DNA from 3 places in the Streptomyces sp. RGM 3693 genome. Region 2 is predicted to be linked to each of the others. Evidence: riboswitches for the same ligand, from Rfam matches in the RefSeq annotation. Region 2 holds a riboswitch; each other region holds the start of a gene.
What was found. A riboswitch is a leader RNA that binds a small molecule or an ion and turns the genes downstream of it on or off. The one in region 2 is predicted to bind cobalamin.
Positions count from the first base shown of each region.

Region 1: linked by a shared signal. The riboswitch ahead of ACO0M4_RS02100 (ribonucleoside-diphosphate reductase subunit alpha) and the one ahead of cobN (cobaltochelatase subunit CobN) in region 2 are both predicted to bind cobalamin.
Region 3: linked by a shared signal. The riboswitch ahead of ACO0M4_RS37030 (cobalamin biosynthesis protein) and the one ahead of cobN (cobaltochelatase subunit CobN) in region 2 are both predicted to bind cobalamin.

Region 1 is NZ_JBMPPQ010000001.1:455,145-461,460, reverse strand. It holds gene mctP (monocarboxylate uptake permease MctP) at 1-578, shown strand, start outside; gene ACO0M4_RS02110 (Uma2 family endonuclease) at 661-1,248, opposite strand; gene ACO0M4_RS02105 (GNAT family N-acetyltransferase) at 1,383-1,886, shown strand; cobalamin riboswitch at 2,029-2,182, shown strand; gene ACO0M4_RS02100 (ribonucleoside-diphosphate reductase subunit alpha) at 2,348-4,753, shown strand; gene ACO0M4_RS02095 (ribonucleotide-diphosphate reductase subunit beta) at 4,753-5,802, shown strand; gene ACO0M4_RS02090 (transglycosylase domain-containing protein) at 5,920-6,316, shown strand, end outside.
Region 2 is NZ_JBMPPQ010000002.1:512,399-518,714, reverse strand. It holds gene ACO0M4_RS19610 (MFS transporter) at 1-107, shown strand, start outside; gene cobN (cobaltochelatase subunit CobN) at 190-3,792, opposite strand; cobalamin riboswitch at 3,827-3,976, opposite strand; gene cobG (precorrin-3B synthase) at 4,061-5,578, shown strand; gene ACO0M4_RS19595 (precorrin-8X methylmutase) at 5,575-6,207, shown strand; gene ACO0M4_RS19590 (precorrin-2 C(20)-methyltransferase) at 6,240-6,316, shown strand, end outside.
Region 3 is NZ_JBMPPQ010000004.1:185,957-192,272, reverse strand. It holds gene ACO0M4_RS37040 (putative cobaltochelatase) at 1-909, opposite strand, end outside; gene ACO0M4_RS37035 (cobyric acid synthase) at 966-2,534, opposite strand; gene ACO0M4_RS37030 (cobalamin biosynthesis protein) at 2,564-3,532, opposite strand; cobalamin riboswitch at 3,663-3,797, opposite strand; gene ACO0M4_RS37025 (hypothetical protein) at 4,023-4,259, opposite strand; gene ACO0M4_RS37020 (inorganic phosphate transporter) at 4,290-5,573, opposite strand; gene ACO0M4_RS37015 (GH25 family lysozyme) at 5,712-6,316, opposite strand, start outside.

The sequences.
Region 1 (6,316 bases), on a different contig from region 2:
CCGCGGCGATCATGTCGATCGCCGCCGCCAACCTCTTCACTCGGAACGTCTACAAGGACTTCCTGAAGCCCAGCGCCACGCCCGAGCAGGAGCACAAGGTCGCCAAGCTGGTCTCCCTCCTGGTCAAGGTCGGCGCACTGGCCTTCGTCCTCACCATGGACAAGACCGTCGCCATCAACTTCCAGCTGCTGGGCGGCATCTGGATCCTGCAGACCATGCCGGCGCTGGTCGGCGGCCTCTTCACCCGCTGGTTCCACCGCTGGGCGCTGCTGGCCGGCTGGGCGATCGGCATGGTCTACGGCACCCTCGCCGCGTACGGGGTGGCCAGCCCGACCCAGAAGCACTTCGGCGGCTCCAGCGCGGAGATCCCCGGCATCGGCCAGATCGGCTACATCGGTCTCACCGCCTTCGTCCTGAACGTCGTGGTGACGGTCGTCCTGACGTTCGTCCTGAGGGCCCTCAAGGCCCCTGAGGGCACCGACGAGACGGTCCCCTCGGACTACACCGCCGACGTCGGCGACGCGGGCGTCACCGCCGACCTGCCGCCCGCCACGGCGGAGGCGGCGGCGGGGCACTGAGCGTCGTCAACTACGGCGGAGGGCCGTCGCGTTCGTCAGGGACGCGGCGGCCCTTTCGTGCGCGACGCGGCAACCGGGCCGGTCAGTGGACCCAATCCTTCAGCGGCGCAGTGTCGAGCGCGATGCCCACCGGGTCCGGAAGGGGAAGGGACTTGCCGAACGGAACGGTGTGCACGTCCTCATAGCGCTGGCCGTCGGGCTCGCTGTAGAGCGACACCTGGCACGACTTCCGGTCGATCAACAGGTAGAGCGGAATGCCCGTTTCGGCGTAGGCCCTGGGCTTCTCAACCCTGTCACTTTGCTCGGTGTCGGAGTCGTACGACGTCACCTCGACGACCATCAGGACGGGGTCAGGGTCGACCCATTCGCCCTGGCCGACAAAGGCGTCCATGGGGGCGAGCGTGCCGTCCGGCCGGGCGCGGCCACTCCGGTACGACTGCACCTTGATACCTTGGGAAGGGTCGAGCCAAAGCTCGGGCCGGTGCTGCATGCAGATACGCGTGAGCCACTGAATGATCCGCCCGTGGTCCCCGTCCGGCATGGGCTTGCTCCTGACCTTCCCGTCGATGAGTTCCAACCGCGCGCCCTCTTCCAGGCGGGCGAGTATCCGGGCGGCCTCTTCGAAGTGCTCGGGAACAGTGATGTGCGGCGGGTCGGCGAGCGCGGTCATGGCGCCTTCTCCTTGCTGTCGGAGCGAGCAGGGAACGTAAGACCGACGGTAGTCGAGCCCACTGACAGTCACGCGTTGATCACCATTCGCCACCTCGGCCGTGCTGTCGGGCGGTCGTCGCCACACTGGCCCCCATGGACATCACGATCAGGCCCATACGCCAGGCGGAGTTCGACACGGTCGGCGAGTTGGTGGTGGAGGTGTATCTGAGCGACGGGCTGCTGTCCGGCGGGGTGGACGATCCGTACGCGGCGGTGCTGCGGGAGGTGGCGCACCGGGCGGAGCACGCCGAGGTGTTGGTGGCCTCGGACGGGGCGGACGGGGCGGTGCTGGGGGCGGTGACGTTCGCGACGCACGGGAGTCCGTACGCGGATCTGGCCGGGCCCGGCGAGGGCGAGTTCCGGATGTTGGCGGTGCGGCCCGCGGGGCGCGGACGGGGCATCGGTGAGGCGCTGGTGCGGGCCTGTCTGGCGCGGGCGCGGGCGCTGAGGCTGCGCCGGATGGTGCTGTCGAGCCATCAGCACCTGCTGCCGGCGCACCGGCTCTACGGGCGGCTGGGGTTCGCGCGGGCGGCGGAGCGGGACTGGGATCCGGTGCCCGGCATCACCCTGTGGGCGTTCGCCCGCGAGCTGGTCTGAGCCGCCTTCCGGGGGCGTTCCGAAGGCTTTGCGGCGGCGTTCAAAGGGAGCCCGGGCGGCCCGGCCCTTCGTATGCCTGGGGGAATGCTATGCGGCAACGACACAAGATGTGGGGGTGCGTGCGGGGAGCGACACAAGATGTATGCTCTTCCTCGCTGTCGCCGCAGGGGAATCCGGTGCGAATCCGGAACTGTCCCGCAACGGTGTGAGAGCGCAGTCCACCGGCCGTTTCCCAACGGTACGGACCCGGCGGTGCGCTCCCTAGTCCGAGGACCTGCCGACGGTACGTCCGCACCGCCATCGGTGCGGCGTCGATACGTCCGGGCCCCGAGGGATGGGCCGATGGACGCCGCGCGGCCGGCCCGCGCACCCCCGGTTCGCCGCGGGGTGCGGCCCTGCCCGCGCGGCTCCCGTCGCACCACTGTCCCTCCCGGCCCCCGCCGAGTGAGGGAGAGCATCAGGTGACCATCGCGCCAACGGAGCCCGCGTCAGACGCCGAGGTCGTGCAGCCCGTCGTGGCCGCGCCTGGCGCGTACGAAGACGGCCCGGGCGTCGCCCTGCTGCGGACGCTGACCGAGTTGACCGCGGACCTGACCGCGACCGATCCCGGCAAGGTGGCCGCCGCCGCGCTGCGCGGCCGGCACCCCGGGTCCGACGCGGCGGAACTGCGCTCGCTGGCGACCGAGGCCGCGGCCGGCCTGATCGCCGACGAGCCGCAGTACTCCAAGCTCGCCGCGCGCCTGCTGACCCGCGCCATCGCCGAGGAGGCCGCCGGCCAGGGCGCCACCTCCTTCTCGGCCTCGATCGCGGTCGGCCACCAGGAGGGGCTGATCGCGGACGCCACCGCGGAGTTCGTCCGCACCCACGCGGCGCGGCTAGACGCGCTGGTGCGCGAGGCGCTGGCGGCCGGCGCCGACGACCGGTTCGGGTACTTCGGGCTGCGCACCCTCCATTCGCGCTACCTGCTGCGGCACCCCACCACCCGCCAGGTGATCGAGACGCCCCAGCACTTCCTGCTGCGGGTGGCCTGCGGCCTCGCCGAGGACAACGGCGCGCGGGCGCTCGCGGACGTCGCCGAGCTGTACCGGCTGACCAGCACGCTCTCCTACCTGCCGTCCTCCCCCACGCTCTTCAACTCCGGCACCCGGCACCCGCAGATGTCCTCCTGCTACCTGCTGGACTCCCCGCTGGACGAGCTGGACTCGATCTACGACCGCTACCACCAGGTGGCCCGGCTCTCCAAGCACGCCGGCGGCATCGGCCTCTCGTACTCCCGGATCCGCGCCCGCGGTTCGCTGATCCGCGGCACCAACGGGCACTCCAACGGCATTGTGCCGTTCCTGCGCACCCTGGACGCCTCGGTGGCCGCGGTCAACCAGGGCGGCCGCCGCAAGGGCGCGGCCTGTGTCTACCTGGAGTCCTGGCACGCCGACATCGAGGAGTTCCTGGAGCTGCGGGACAACACCGGCGAGGAGGCCCGCCGGACCCACAACCTCAACATCGCGCACTGGATCCCGGACGAGTTCATGCGCCGGGTGGAGGCGGACGCGGACTGGTCGCTGTTCTCCCCGTCCGACGTGCCCGAGCTGGTCGACCTGTGGGGCGCGGAGTTCGACGCCGCCTACCGGGCGGCGGAGGCCGCGGGCAAGGCCCGTAAGCAGGTCCCGGCCCGGGTGCTGTACTCCCGGATGATGCGCACCCTGGCGCAGACCGGCAACGGCTGGATGACGTTCAAGGACGCCGCCAACCGCACCGCCAACCAGACCGCCGAGCCCGGCCGGGTCGTGCACTCCTCCAACCTGTGCACGGAGATCCTGGAGGTGACCGACGACGGGGAGACCGCCGTCTGCAACCTCGGGTCGGTCAACCTGGCCGCGCATCTGGGCGAGGACGGCGAGCTGGACTGGGAGCGGCTGGACGCCACCGTCCGCACCGCCGTGACCTTCCTCGACCGGGTCGTGGACATCAACTTCTACCCGACCGAGCAGGCCGGCGCCTCCAACTCCCGCTGGCGGCCGGTCGGTCTGGGCCTGATGGGCCTCCAGGACGTGTTCTTCCGGCTGCGGCTGCCGTTCGACTCGGCCGAGGCGCGGGAGCTCTCGACCCGTATTTCCGAGCGGATCATGCTCGCCGCCTACGAGGCATCCGCCGACCTCGCCGAACGGCACGGCCCGCACCCGGCCTGGTCCGCGACCCGTACGGCCCGCGGCGTGCTGCACCCGGACCACTACCCGAACGCCGAACCGCGCTGGGCGGACCGCTGGGCGGCGCTGCGCACCCGGATCGCCACGTCCGGGATGCGCAACTCGCTCCTGCTGGCCATCGCGCCGACCGCCACCATCGCCTCCATCGCCGGCGTCTACGAGTGCATCGAGCCGCAGGTCTCCAACCTCTTCAAGCGCGAGACGCTGTCCGGAGAGTTCCTCCAGGTCAACACGTATCTGATCGAGGAGCTCAAGGAGTTGGGCCTGTGGGACGCGCGGACCAGGGACGCGCTCCGGGAGGCCAACGGCTCCGTTGCGGAGCTGGCCTGGATCCCCGCGGACGTCCGGCACCGCTACCGCACCGCCTGGGAGATCCCCCAGCGGGCCCTGATCGACATGGCCGCGGACCGCACGCCGTACCTGGACCAGAGCCAGTCGCTCAACCTCTTCATGGCGTCGCCGACCATCGGGAAGCTCAGCTCGATGTACGCGTACGCCTGGAAGCGCGGCATCAAGACCACGTACTACCTGCGCTCCCGGCCGGCGACCCGGATCGCCCAGTCGGCCCGCGCCGCATCCGCCCCCGCCCAGCTGCCGGTGGCCGACCCCGACGCGGTCGCCTGCTCCCTGGAGAACCCCGAGTCCTGCGAGGCCTGCCAGTAATGACCACCGCGCCCGAGAACACTGCCGCCGGCGACCGCCCCGGCCGTACCAAGAACCTCCTCGACCCCGGCTTCGAGCTGACCCTGCGCCCCATGCGCTACCCGGACTTCTACGACCGGTACCGGGACGCGATCAAGAACACCTGGACGGTGGAGGAGGTCGACCTGCACTCCGACGTCGCCGACCTCGCCAAGCTCTCCCCCGGTGAGCAGCACCTCATCGGCCGTCTGGTGGCCTTCTTCGCCACCGGCGACTCGATCGTCTCCAACAACCTGGTGCTGACCCTCTACAAGCACATCAACTCCCCCGAGGCGCGGCTCTACTTGAGCCGTCAGCTCTTCGAGGAGGCGGTGCACGTCCAGTTCTACCTGACGCTGCTGGACACCTACCTGCCCGATCCGGACGACCGTGCCGCCGCCTTCGACGCGGTGGAGAGCATCCCGTCCATCCGGGAGAAGGCCCAGTTCTGCTTCCGGTGGATGGACCACGTCGAGGAGATCGACCAGCTCACGACCAAGGCCGACCGCCGCCGCTTCCTGCTCAACCTCATCTGCTTCGCGGCCTGCATCGAGGGCCTGTTCTTCTACGGCGCGTTCGCGTACGTCTACTGGTTCCGGTCGCGTGGCCTGCTGCACGGTCTGGCCACCGGCACCAACTGGGTCTTCCGGGACGAGTCGATGCACATGGAGTTCGCCTTCTCTGTGGTGGACACCGTCCGCCAGGAGGAGCCCGAGCTCTTCGACGACGCACTCCAGCAGCAGGTCGTCGACATGCTCAAGGAGGCCGTGGAGGCCGAGCTGCAGTTCGCCCACGACCTGTGCGGTGACGGCCTGCCCGGGATGAACACCGCGTCGATGCGCGAGTACCTCCAGTGCGTCGCCGACCAGCGGCTGCGCCGGCTGGGCTTCCCGGCCGTCTTCGGCTCGGAGAACCCGTTCTCCTTCATGGAGCTGCAGAACGTCCAGGAGCTGACCAACTTCTTCGAGCGGCGCGCCTCGGCCTACCAGGTCGCCGTCGAGGGCTCGGTCTCGTTCGACGACGACTTCTGATCCCGGTCGTCCGACCCGCCGTCCCACCTGCCGTCCGGCTGCCTGCCGATTGTGAGCGTTCGATTAGCGGGCGGCCGGAGCGGCAACCCGAACCTGTGCTTCCGCATCTACGCAGATATGGAGGGCAGGAAGAAAAGTCGCCGATACATCGACTATCCCCGCCTGGGCCGGAAGGGGGTGCGTCGTTGGCTGCCGTCGTGGCGCCTGTGGCTGGGCACGTGCACCTTCGTCCTGGCCTGCCTGGCGGGGCTGTTCGCGTTTGTCTACGCGAAGATCGACATCCCCAACGAGAACGCGCTCGCCGCCCGCGAGGCCACCGTCTACTACTGGGCGGACGGCAGCCAGATGGTCAGCGTCGGCGCCGTCAACCGCCAGAACGTCACCCTCGACAAGGTGCCCAAGCACGTCCAGAACGCGGTGATAGCAGCGGAGAACGCCACCTTCTACGAGGATCACGGGGTCTCGCTCACGGGCATCGCCCGGGCCGCGGTGAACATGGTCTCCGGCGGGGACA
Region 2 (6,316 bases):
GGACGTCCCCCTCGGTGGTGATGACGCTGGCCGGGGCGACCGCGGTCCTGGTGGCCCTGGCCGCGTGGCTGCACTTCGCCAAACGGCTTTCCTGGCCGCAGGGTTGAGGGCGCGGGATTCGGTCAGCGGAGGGAGGCCGAGGCGGTGTTTCACGTGAAACACCGCCCCTCGCCGCGCCGTTGAGGGCCGTCAGTCCTCGCCCTCCAGCTCGCCCTCGGTCTCCAGGAAGGCGTCCCGCAGCGCCGCCAGCGTCTCCGCGTCCGGCTTCTCCCACATGCCGCGGGACTCCGCCTCCAGGAGGCGCTCGGCGATGCCGTGCAGCGCCCAGGGGTTGGCTTCCTGGAGGAACGCGCGGTTCTCCGGGTCCAGGACGTAGGTCTGGGCGAGCTTGTCGTACATCCAGTCAGCGACGACCCCGGTCGTGGCGTCGTAGCCGAACAAGTAGTCCACGGTGGCGGCGAGTTCGAAGGCGCCCTTGTAGCCGTGGCGGCGCATCGCCTCGATCCAGCGGGGGTTGACGACCCGGGCCCGGAAGACCCGGGAGGTCTCCTCCACCAGCGTCCTGGTGCGGACCGTCTCGGGGCGGGTCGAGTCGCCGATGTACGCCTCGGGGGCCTTGCCCTTGAGCGCCTTGACGGTGGCGACCATGCCGCCGTGGTACTGGAAGTAGTCGTCGGAGTCGGCGATGTCGTGCTCGCGGGTGTCGGTGTTCTTGGCGGCCACCGCGATGCGCTTGTAGGCGGTCTCCATCTCCTCGCGGGCCGGGCGGCCCTCCAGACCGCGCCCGTAGGCGTAGCCGCCCCAGACGGTGTAGACCTCGGCGAGGTCGGCGTCGGTGCGCCAGTCTCGGGAGTCGATGAGCTGGAGCAACCCCGCGCCGTACGTACCGGGACGGGAGCCGAAGATCCGGGTGGTGGCGCGGCGTTCGTCGCCGTGCGCGGCGAGGTCCGCCTGGGCGTGGGCCCGGACGAAGTTGCGGTCGGCGGGCTCGTCGAGACCGGCGGCGAGCCGCACCGCGTCGTCGAGCAGGCCGATGACGTGCGGGAACGCGTCGCGGAAGAAACCGCTGATGCGCAGGGTGACGTCGATCCGAGGACGCCCCAGCTCATCGAGCGCTACGGCCTCCAGGCCGGTCACCCGGCGCGAGGCGTCGTCCCACACGGGGCGGACGCCCAGCAATGCCAGCGCCTCCGCCACGTCGTCGCCGGAGGTACGCATCGCGCTGGTGCCCCACAGGGACAGGCCCACCGACTCCGGCCAGTCCCCGTTGTCGTCGCGGTAGCGGGTCAACAGCGAGTCGGCGAGCGCCTGACCGGTCTCCCAGGCGAGCCGCGACGGAACGGCCTTGGGGTCGACGGAGTAGAAGTTGCGGCCGGTCGGCAGGACGTTGACCAGACCGCGCAGCGGTGAGCCGGACGGGCCGGCCGGGACGAATCCGCCGTTCAGCGCGTGCACCGCGTGGTCGACCTCGGCCGTGGTGCCGGCCAGCCGCGGGACGACCTCCCGGGCGGCGAAGTCGAGGATGTCGACGACCGCGGTCGGGTGCCCGCCTGCGACCCGGCGCACCGCGGCCGGGTCCCAGTCCGCGTCCTCCATCGCCTGGACGAGGCCGCGGGCGACCGCCTCGGCTTCGTCGGCGGCGGTCCGGGTCGCGGCCGACTCGTCCAGGCCGAGCGCCTCGCGCAGTCCGGGCAGCGCGGAGGTGCCGCCCCAGATCTGTCGGGCGCGCAGGATGGCCAGCACGAGGTTGACCCGGGCCTCGCCGACCGGCGCGGCGCCCAGCACGTGCAGGCCGTCGCGGATCTGCGCGTCCTTGACCTCGCACAGCCAGCCGTCGACGTGGAGCAGGAAGTCGTCGAACCCGTCGTCGTCCGGGCGTGCGTCCAGGCCCAGGTCGTGGTCGAGCTTGGCGGCCTGGATCAGGGTCCAGATCTGCGCGCGGATGGCGGGCAGCTTGGCCGGGTCCATCGAGGAGATCGCGGCGTACTCGTCGAGCAGCTGCTCAAGGCGGGCGATGTCGCCGTAGGAGTCGGCGCGGGCCATCGGCGGGACGAGGTGGTCGACGAGGGTGGCGTGCACCCGGCGCTTGGCCTGGGTGCCCTCGCCCGGGTCGTTGACCAGGAACGGGTAGACGAGCGGGAGGTCGCCGAGCGCCGCGTCCGGACCGCAGGCGGCGGAGAGGCCGGCGTTCTTGCCGGGCAGCCACTCCAAGTTGCCGTGCTTGCCCAGGTGGACCATGGCGTCGGCGCCGAAGCCGCCGTCGGCGGTGGAGGCGGCGATCCAGCGGTAGGCCGCCAAGTAGTGGTGGGAGGGCGGCAGATCGGGGTCGTGGTAGATCGCGATCGGGTTCTCGCCGAAGCCGCGCGGCGGCTGGATGAGGATCAGCAGGTTGCCGCGGCGCAGGGCGGCCAGCACGATGTCGCCCTCGGGGTTCCGGCTGCGGTCGAGGAACATCTCGCCGGGCGGCGGGCCCCAGTGCTCCTCGACGGACTCCCGCAGCTCCTGCGGCAGCGTGGCGTACCAGCGGCGGTAGTCGGCGGCCGGGATACGGACCGGGTTGCGGGCCAACTGCTCCTCGGTCAGCCACTCCTGGTCGTGGCCACCGGCCTCGATGAGGGCGTAGATCAGCTCGTCGCCGTCACCGGACTCAAGGCCCGGCACGGGCTCCGTGCCGAAGTCGTAGCCCTCGGCCTGGAGGCGGCGCAGCAGCGCGACGGCGCTCGCCGGGGTGTCCAGGCCGACCGCGTTGCCGATCCGGGAGTGCTTGGTGGGGTAGGCGGACAGCACCAGCGCCAGCCGCTTCTCGGCGGCCGGGATGTGCCGCAGCCGGGCGTGCCGGACGGCGATCCCGGCGACCCGGGCGGCGCGTTCGGCGTCGGCGACGTACATCGGCAGACCGTCCTCGTCGATCTCCTTGAACGAGAACGGCACGGTGATCAGCCGCCCGTCGAACTCGGGCACGGCGATCTGCGAGGCGGCGTCGAGCGGGGAGAGCCCCTCGTCGCTCTCCTCCCAGGCGGCCCGCGACCCGGTCAGGCAGAGCGCCTGGAGGATCGGCACGTCCAGGGCGGCCAGCGCACCCGCGTCCCAGGACTCGTCGTCGCCGCCCGCGGACGCCTCGGCGGGCTTGGTGCCGCCCGCGGCCAGCACGGTGGTGACGATGGCGTCGGCGGTGCGCAGTTCCTCGATCAGCTCCGGCTCGGGAGCCCGCAGCGAGGCGACAAACAGCGGCAGTGGACGGCCGCCGGCCCGCTCGACCTGGTCGCACAGGTCATGGACGAAGCCGGTGTTGCCGCTCATGTGGTGGGCGCGGTAGTAGAGCACGGCCACCGTCGGGCCGGTCACCTCCCGCGCCGTGCGCTCCAGCGGGCCCCAGGACGGGGCGGCCGCGGGCGGCTCGAAGCCGTGGCCGGTGAGCAGCACGGTGTCGCTGAGGAAGCAGGCCAGCTGGGAGAGGTTGGCCGGGCCGCCGTGCGCGAGGTAGGCGTGCGCCTCGGCCGCGATGCCGACGGGGACCGTGGACGCCTCCATGAGCTGGGCGTCGGGGGCCTGTTCACCGGTGAGCACCACGACCGGGCGGTGCTGGTCCGCGGCCAACAGCACGTCCAGACCGTCCTGCCAGGCGCGGAGACCGCCGAGCAGACGGACGACGACCAGGTCGGTGCCCTCCAGGAGCCCGGGGAGTTCGGCGACGTCGAGACGGGCCGGGTTGGCGAGCCGGTACGGCACGGGGCCCGTGGCCGCGCGGGCGCTGAGCAGGTCCGTGTCGGAGGTCGACAGCAGAAGGATCACGGCGCAGCCCTTCCTCGGGGTGTCCACGCCCCGGGTGGTCGTATGGACGGCGGGAGTTCCTGGCTCACCCGGCGGTGGCCGGGTTCACAGTGGCGGGACCGCGCCGGATTCTCACCGGGCTTCCTCCCTTGGCGCCGTCGCTGGCGTCCGGTGGGTCAGCCGACCCACCGACCTGCATAGTAAGGGCTGCGGCCGGGCCGCGGGAGCCCGCCTCCGGAGCTGCCGTTCACCACCCCTCGCCCCGGTTCCGGGCGCCACCGACGTAGGTATGCTCGCCGCCATGCCGCCCTCCCCCTCACCACGCCCCGACCGGGCCGAACCGCCCGTGCGGGACCGCGGTGACGCCTGCCCGGGAGCGCTGCGGCTGCACTCCGCCGCTGACGGGCAGCTGGCCCGAGTGCGGCTGCCCGCAGGGGACTTGACGGCGCGCCAGGCCAACGCGTTGGCGGACGCCGCGGAGCGCCTCGGCGACGGCCACCTCTCGCTGACCTCCCGCGGCAACGTCGAACTCCGCGGTCTGCCCGACGACTGCGGCCGGCACCTCGCCGACCTCCTCACCGACGCCGGACTGCTGCCGTCCGTACGCCACGAGCGGATCCGCAACGTGCTGGCCTCGCCGCTGGCCGGACTCGACCGGCACACCCCCTCCGACGTGCGGTTGTGGGCCCGGAGCCTGGACGCGCTGCTGTGCGCGAGCGGATCGGCGACGGCGCTCTCGGGCCGCTTCCTGTTCGTCCTCGACGACGGCCGGGGCGATGTGGCGGGCCTGGGCGGCGATGTGACCTTGCTCGCAGAATCCGGCCGGAAGGCCCCGGCGGACACCGAGTACCCGCCAGGGACCGCGTCCGGGTACGGGGCGCTGCTCCGGGTCGGCGACGACCCCGCGGCGTTGCGGATCGCGGCGGACGACGTACCGCGGGCGGCGCTGACCGCCGCCGAGGTCTTCCTGGCCGCCGCCGCTGAGTGCGGCAGCGGCGCCTGGCGGGTCCGCGAACTCCCCGCCGCACGGCCGCTGACCGCCCAGGAGGTGCAGCCTGCGCTGCGGGCCGCGGGCATCGCCGCGGAGCACGCGGAGTACCCGGAGTACGCAGACGCGGTCGGCCCGCAGCCGGCCGTGCCGTACGCCGACGCCACCGCCCCCGGTTCGATCGAGGGGCCCGACGGCCGCCGTGCACTGGCGGTCCTGGCGCCGCTCGGCCGGCTGGCCGCGGCCCAGTGGCGGCTGCTGACCCAGATCGCCGCCGACGACGGCTCCGGCGAACTGCGCCTCACGCCCTGGCGCGGCATCGTCGTCCCCGGCCTGCCCGCCGCACCGGCGGCCCGGCGGCTCCGCGACCTGGCCTCCGCCGGACTGATCACCGACCCGACCTCCCCCTGGCGCCGGGTCACCGCCTGCACCGGCCTACCCGGCTGCGCCAAGTCCCTTACCGATGTGCGGAGCGATGCGGCGACCGCGCTCGCCGGGGGCGGCTCCGTCCCGGCGGACGATTCCGGTGTGCCGGTCGGGCTGCCCGTCCACTGGTCGGGCTGCGAACGGCGCTGCGGCCACCCGCACGGCGCCTGGATCGATGTGCTGGCGACACCCGACGGCTATCGCACCACCGCGGTGGGCCCCAACACCCCGGCCCCGCCGCCGGTTTCACGTGAAACACCGCGACCGAACGACGTTTCACGTGAAACACCCCGGTCGGGCGCCGTTTCACGTGAAACATGGACCGCCCCCGGTGCCCCTCTTGCTGCCCGTCCTCCTTCCACCCCTCAACCCACCACCCCGAGGCCCCAGTGACCGCGTTCGACTATGAAAAGGACGGGGCGGCCATCTACCGCCAGTCCTTCGCCACCATCCGCGCCGAGGCGGATCTCTCCGGACTGCCCTCCGACGCCAGCCGGGTCGCGGTCCGGATGATCCACGCCTGCGGCATGGTCGATCTCGTCCGCGATCTGGCCTTCACCCCGGGGGTCGTGGCCAGTGCGCGCACCGCGCTGCGCGCCGGTGCACCGATCCTGTGCGACGCCACCATGGTGGCCAGCGGGGTGACCCGCAAGCGGCTGCCCGCGGACAACGAGGTGCTGTGCACCCTCGGCGATCCGTCGGTCCCGGAGCTGGCCGCCCGGATGGGCACCACACGCAGCGCCGCCGCCCTCGAACTGTGGCGGGACCGGATGGAGGGCGCCGTGGTCGCCTTCGGCAACGCCCCCACCGCGCTCTTCCGGTTCCTCGAAATGATCGAAGAAGGGGCACCGCGACCCGCGGCCGTCCTCGGCATCCCGGTCGGCTTCATCGGCGCGGCCGAGTCCAAGGACGCGCTGATCGACCACCCGTCCAAGCTGGATCACATCGTGGTGCGCGGGCGGCGCGGCGGCAGTGCCATGGCCGCGGCCGCGATCAACGCCCTGGCGAGCGAGGAAGAGTAGGCGTGAGCGAGCAGCAGGCGAGCAGCGGCACGGTGGACCAGCCGGCCGCGCAGTCCCCGGAGCGGTCCACCGGCCGCCTCTACGGCGTCGGCCTCGGCCCCGGCGACCC
Region 3 (6,316 bases), on a different contig from region 2:
CCGCACCTCGGTCCGCCCCGCCCACGCCGCCAGCGCGGTCGCCGTACGGGCCATCACGATGTCCGCCCGCATCCCGTCCACCTCGAACGCCGCGCAGGTCGCCGCGATCTGCCGCAGTGCCGCGTCGCCGAGCCGCACCGACGGCAGCAACTCCCGCGCCAGCGCGATCCGTTCCCGCAGCTGCCGCTCCTCGTCCCCCCAGCGCGCCGCGAAGCCCGCCGGATCGTCGTCGTACGCCAGCCGGCGCCGGACCACCTCGACCCGCTGCTCCGGATCCCGGGACGCCGCGACCTCCACGGTCAGCCCGAACCGGTCCAGCAACTGCGGCCGCAGCTCGCCCTCTTCGGGGTTCATCGTCCCGACGAGCAGGAAACGGGCGGCGTGGCGCACGGAGACGCCCTCGCGCTCCACGTAGGAGGCGCCCATGGCGGCGGCGTCCAACAGGAGGTCCACCAGGTGGTCATGGAGCAAGTTGACCTCGTCCACGTACAGGACGCCCCGGTGCGCATCGGCCAGCAGGCCCGGCTCGAACGCCTTCACGCCCTCCGACAGGGCCCGTTCGATGTCCAGCGCGCCGACCAGCCGGTCCTCGGACGCGCCCACCGGCAGTTCGACCATCCGCGTCGGCCGCTGCTCGGCGTCGGCCGCGCCGTGCGGACCGTCCGGGCAGGCGGGGTCCGGCGCGCCCGGCGCACACGAGAAGCGGCAGCCGGCGACCACGTCCACGGCCGGCATCAGCTCCGCCAGTCCGCGCACCATCGTCGACTTCGCGGTGCCCTTCTCACCCCGGACGAGCACCCCGCCGATGGCTGGCGAGATCGCGTTCAGCAGGAGTCCCAGCCGCATGTCGGCCATGCCGACGACCGCCGTGAACGGGTACTGCCGGGTCGGGTTCTGCGTCGTTGTCATGCCCTGTCGTCCTTCACGTCGCCGGCCGGCTCCTGTCGTGTCCCCTGCATCCGCCCTCATGGCGCCCCCGGAGGAATGAACGGCAACCCCTCCGGCACCCCCTCCTCGATCAGTCGCAGCAGCGCCTTGGTGTCCGCGTGCTCCTCGATCAGATCGCCCAGCCGGTCCAGCTGCTCCTCGCGCAGCGCCCCGAAGCGGGTGTCCGGCGCCGGTACGAAACGGCGGCCGGCCGCCCGGGCCACCTCCCGCAGGAACGCCCGCCGGAAACCGTCGCTCTCCAGGGAGCCGTGCCAGTGCGTGCCCCACACGGCGCCGACCCGGCAGCCGTCCAGGTCGTTGCCCCGGTCATCGGAGAAGAACGTCTCGCCGCCGGCCACTTGGGCCACACCGTGGTGGATCTCGTACCCCTCCACCGGCTCGCCCAGCGCCCGACCGGACGGCCGGGCGAGGGTCTTCTCCACCGCGAACCGGACCCGGACCGGCAGCAGTCCCAGCCCCTCGACCGCGCCCGCCCGCGACTCGACCTCGTCCTCGATGTGCTCGCCGAGCATCTGGAAGCCGCCGCAGATGCCCAGCACCGGGCGGCCCTCCGCGGCCCGCCGGACCACCGCGTCCGCCAGTCCGCGCTCGCGCAGCCACGCCAGCGCGCGGACCGTGCCGCGGGTCCCCGGCAGCACCACCAGGTCCGCGTCGGCCAGCTCTTCGGGCCGGTCCACGAACCGCACCACCACGCCCGGTTCGGCCGCCAGCGCGTCCACGTCGGTGAAGTTGGACATCAGCGGCACCGCGCACACCGCGACCCGCAGCACGTCCTCCCCGGCCGGCGGCGCCACCACCGACTCGCGGACCGCCCCGCGCAGCGACACCCTCCCCCAAGGTCTCGACTTCGCTCGACCAGGGGGGACCCCCATCCCGTCCTCCTCGTCGATGCCCAGCCCGTGCGCGTACGGCAGGACACCGTAGGTGCGCCGTCCGGTGATCCCGCGCAGCATCTCCAACCCGGGCTCCAGCAGCGTCACATCGCCGCGGAACTTGTTGACGAGGTAGCCGGCGACCAGCGACTGGTCCTCCTCGGACAGCAGCGCGGTGGTCCCGAAGAACGAGGCGAAGACGCCGCCGCGGTCGATGTCGCCGACCACCACGACGGGGATCCGCGCGGCCCGGGCGATGCCCATGTTGACGATGTCGGTCCGCCGTAGGTTGATCTCGGCCGGGCTGCCGGCGCCCTCGCAGATCACCGCGTCGTGGGTGCGCCGCAGCTCCGCCAGGCAGTCGGTCACCGTGCCCAGCAACTGCTCCTGCCGGCCCGCGTGGTAGCCACGGGCACTCAGCTCACCCACCGGCTTCCCCAGCAGCACCACCTGGCTGCTGCGGTCGCTGCCGGGCTTGAGCAGCACCGGGTTCATCAGCGCGGTCGGCTCCACCCGGGCCGCGGCCGCCTGCATCGCCTGCGCCCGGCCGATCTCCGCGCCCTGACGGGTCACGAACGAATTCAGCGACATGTTCTGCGCCTTGAACGGTGCCACCGAGACGCCCTGCCGCACCAGCCAGCGACAGATGCCGGCGGTCACCACGCTCTTGCCCGCGTCGGACGTCGTCCCGGCCACCAGCAGCCCGCCGCCCATGGCCCCGCCGGCCGCCTTCCTCCGCCCGTTCACCGGGTCACCCTTCCCTTGATGCCGCGCCGTACCGCGCCCGCCGCAAACCGACCCGCCACCGTGACGCCCAGCGCCAGCAGGCTCACCCGCCGGGACAGCCGCGCCGCCCGCTCGATGTCGGGCACCTCGGGCGGCCGCCCGCCGCCGTTGAGCACGGGCCGGTGTTCCACCCGCCCGCCGTACGCCAGGGTGCCGCCCAGCCGGATGCCCAGCGCACCCGCGAACGACGCCTCCACCGGGCCCGCGTTGGGGCTCGGATGCGCCCCGCCGTCCGCCCGCCAGGCCCGCAGCGCGCCGCGCCGGTCCGGGCCCGCCAGTACCGTCAGTGCCGCGGTCAGTCGGGAGCCGGGCCAGCCGGCGACGTCGTCGAGGCGGGCCGCGGCCCAGCCGAACCGCCGGTAGCGCGGCGACTTGTGACCGACCATCGCGTCCAGGGTGTTCACCGCCCGGAACGCCACCAGACCGGGCACTCCGCCGACGGCGCCCCACACCAGGGCGCCGACCACAGCGTCCGAGGTGTTCTCGGCGACCGACTCGACCACCGCCCGGGCCATCTGCGGCCCGTCCAGCGCCTGCGGATCGCGCCCGCACAGGTGCGGCAGCCGCGCCCGGGCCGCGGCCAGGTCGCCCGCCGCCAACGCACCGCCGACGGCCCGTGCCTCCCGGCCGAGCGACGTGCCGCCCAGCACCGCCCACACCGCCGCCGCGGTCAACGCGGCCCGGGCGCCCGGGTGGTGCCGTACGGCGCGCTCCAGCAGTGCGGCACCGGCGGTCGCACCGCCGGCGCACAGCACGGTGTGGGCCGCCCCGTGGCCGCGGTGGTCGCGCCACAGTCGGCGTTCGACGGCGGCTGCGGCCCGGCCGAACGCGGCCACCGGATGGCCGCGCCGTGGATCCGCCGCGATCAGGTCACCGAGGAAGCCGAGGGCCGCGCCGCACGCATATCCCGCGTGTTCGCCGCGCATCGGATCAGGCCGCCGTGCACCCTCGAAGGGGCCCTGCGGCAGCGGGCAGTGGAGCTCTCGACGGGCAGCCAGGCATGGTGGTATGTCCTCACTCAGGGTCCGCGCCCTGGCTCGACGTGACGGCGACCAGAGTCTCCTGGCTCCCGGATCGGTGCCTCCCCCGGCCTTCCCGCCCGTACGGAGTGCGTACGGGCCGTGGCCCTCGTCGGAGGAGCACTCCCCGGTGACAGTGGCGGGACCGCGCCGGATTCGCACCGGACTTCCTCTGCTGTCGCCGATTGGCCCCGGCAGTCCACCACGCCCGCGAGGGTCCGTCAACTCGCCCTTGACCTGCGATGCAGCCCCGCCGCCGGCCCTGTGGCCAACACCACAGGGCGCCCGTCGACGCACGGAGGCAAGGCCCCGGGAACGCGGACGGGGCGCCCGGGGCCGCGGCTGCTGCCGCGCCCGCCGGACGCCCCGTCCGTCGCCGGCCGGGCCGGCGTCGGTCTCAGGCGGCGACGATCAGGTAGATCCCGTACGCCACCGCGGCCGCGCAGAGCGCGAAGGCCGCCAGTGCCCCGGCGCGCGCCCCCGCGCCCGGTGCCGTCGTGGCCCCCGCGTCGCCGTCCACGGCCGGCTTGCGGGAGGTCCCCACGATCCCGACGGTGAACAGGCCCACGATCCCCACCGTCACCACGAGGCTGACGCCGAAGACCTGGCCGAGAGCTGCCCAGTCGATGTGCATTGCGTAGTCCTTAGGTCAGGGAGGTCGGCGTCAGGAGGTGGCTGACGCGGGTTGGGCGGGAGCGACAGCCGGGGCGGGGTGGGCAGGAGCGGCGGCCCCGTCCGCGGCTTCGGCGGTCGCCGGGGCGGTGGCCGCCGGGGCGATCGGGCCCGCCGGGGGAGGGGAGACGGTCTGCAGCGCCGTGGTGATGACACCGGCCGGCTCCGCCGCCGGACCCTCGTTGACGTTGGTGTGGTCGATCGGCTTGCGCCGGGAGGCGGCCCAGATGCCGCCGCAGACGGCCAGTGCGAGGACGGCGACCGTGGTCACGCCCCAGCTGCCCTGGTCGGCGAGGTACGCGGCTCCCGCGGAGACCAGGCCGGCGGCCGGCAGGGTCAGCCCCCAGGCCACGACCATCCGCCCGGCCGTGGACCAGCGCACCACGCCGCCCTTGCGGCCCAGCCCGGAGCCCATCACGGAGCCGGAGCAGACCTGGGTGGTGGAGAGCGCGAAGCCGAGGTGGGAGGAGGCCAGGATGGTGGCCGCGGCGCCGGTCTGGGCGGCGAAGCCCTGCGGCGGCTGGATGTCGGTGATGCCCTTGCCCATGGTGCGGATGATCCGCCAGCCGCCCAGGTAGGTGCCGAGCGCGATGGCCAGGCCCGCGGAGGCGATCACCCACATCGGCGGGTCGGAGTGCGGGGCGATGACCCCGCCGGTGATCAGCGCGAGGGTGATCACGCCCATCGTCTTCTGCGCGTCGTTGGTGCCGTGGGCCAGCGAGACCAGTGCCGCCGAGGCGATCTGCCCGGCGCGGTAGCCCTTGGCGGTGTCGGCCTCGGCGCGGCCGCGGGTCAGCCGGTAGGTGAGCCGGGTCGCCGCCATCGCGGCGAGCCCCGCGACGAACGGCGCGGCCACCGCCGGGATCAGGACCTTCATCACGACGGCCTGGCCGTGCACGCCGCCGGTGCCCACGGACACCAGCGTCGCGCCGATCAGACCGCCGAAGAGGGCGTGGGAGGAGCTGGAGGGAAGGCCGGCGAGCCAGGTCAGGAGGTTCCAGACGATGGCGCCGACCAGACCGGCGAAGATCACTTCAGGTCTGATGCCGGCACTCTCGTCGATGATGCCGCCGGAGATGGTCTTGGCCACCTCAACGGAGAGGAACGCCCCGACGAGATTGAGTCCCGCCGACATCGCCACCGCGGCCTTGGGTCGCAAGGCGCCGGTGGAGATGGTGGTGGCCATTGCGTTGGCCGTGTCGTGGAAGCCGTTCGTAAAGTCGAACACCAAGGCCGTGACGATCACGATCCCGATGAGAAGCGTGATGTGTTCCATTCACCCAGGCAATCCGCTCGAAGGTCAGTGTCGTCGGGACCGTACGGACGACGGGTGAACGGAAAGTGAACTCGGCCGGGCGCCGCGGTGACACCACCGCAGTGTTCACGCGGAGGCGCCCCTGCCGTCACTTCCGTCTCATCCGTCGGCAAATTTTCTGAGCTGGGCCAGTGTCCCGTTCCAGCGGTCCTGATCCCCGGGCAGCGGCCCGTGCGAGGCGTACTGCCGAAGCGTCAGGAACGACCAGCCGGCGGGCAGCCGCGCCGCCCCCGAGTAGCCCGCCAGCCACAGCGGATGGGTCGCGCCGAAGGCCCGGCTGCCGCCCGTGCAACGGTCCCACCAGCGGGCGGTGGTGTAGATCACCGGGCACCGGCCGGTACTGCGCCGCACCTCATCGCTGAACGCCCGTATCCAGTGGACCAGCGCCGTCCGGTCCAGCCCGAAGCACGGCTGCCGGGCGTCGTACGGATTGTGCTCGATGTCGAGGGCGGGCGGCAGCGTCCAGCCGTCCGCCTTCCAGCGGCCGCCGTGCCGGAGGAAGTACCGGGCCTGCCGGCTGCCCGACGACGCGCTGGGCACGGCGAAGTGGTAGGCGCCGTGCAGCAGTCCGGCCGCCCGGGAGCCGGTGTACTGCGCGGAGAAGCGCGGATTGCGGTAGCTGTCCGACTCGGTGGCCTTGACGTAGACGAATCGCGCGCCCTTCGCGCGGACCGCCCGCCAGTCGATCTGCTTCTGGTACGAGG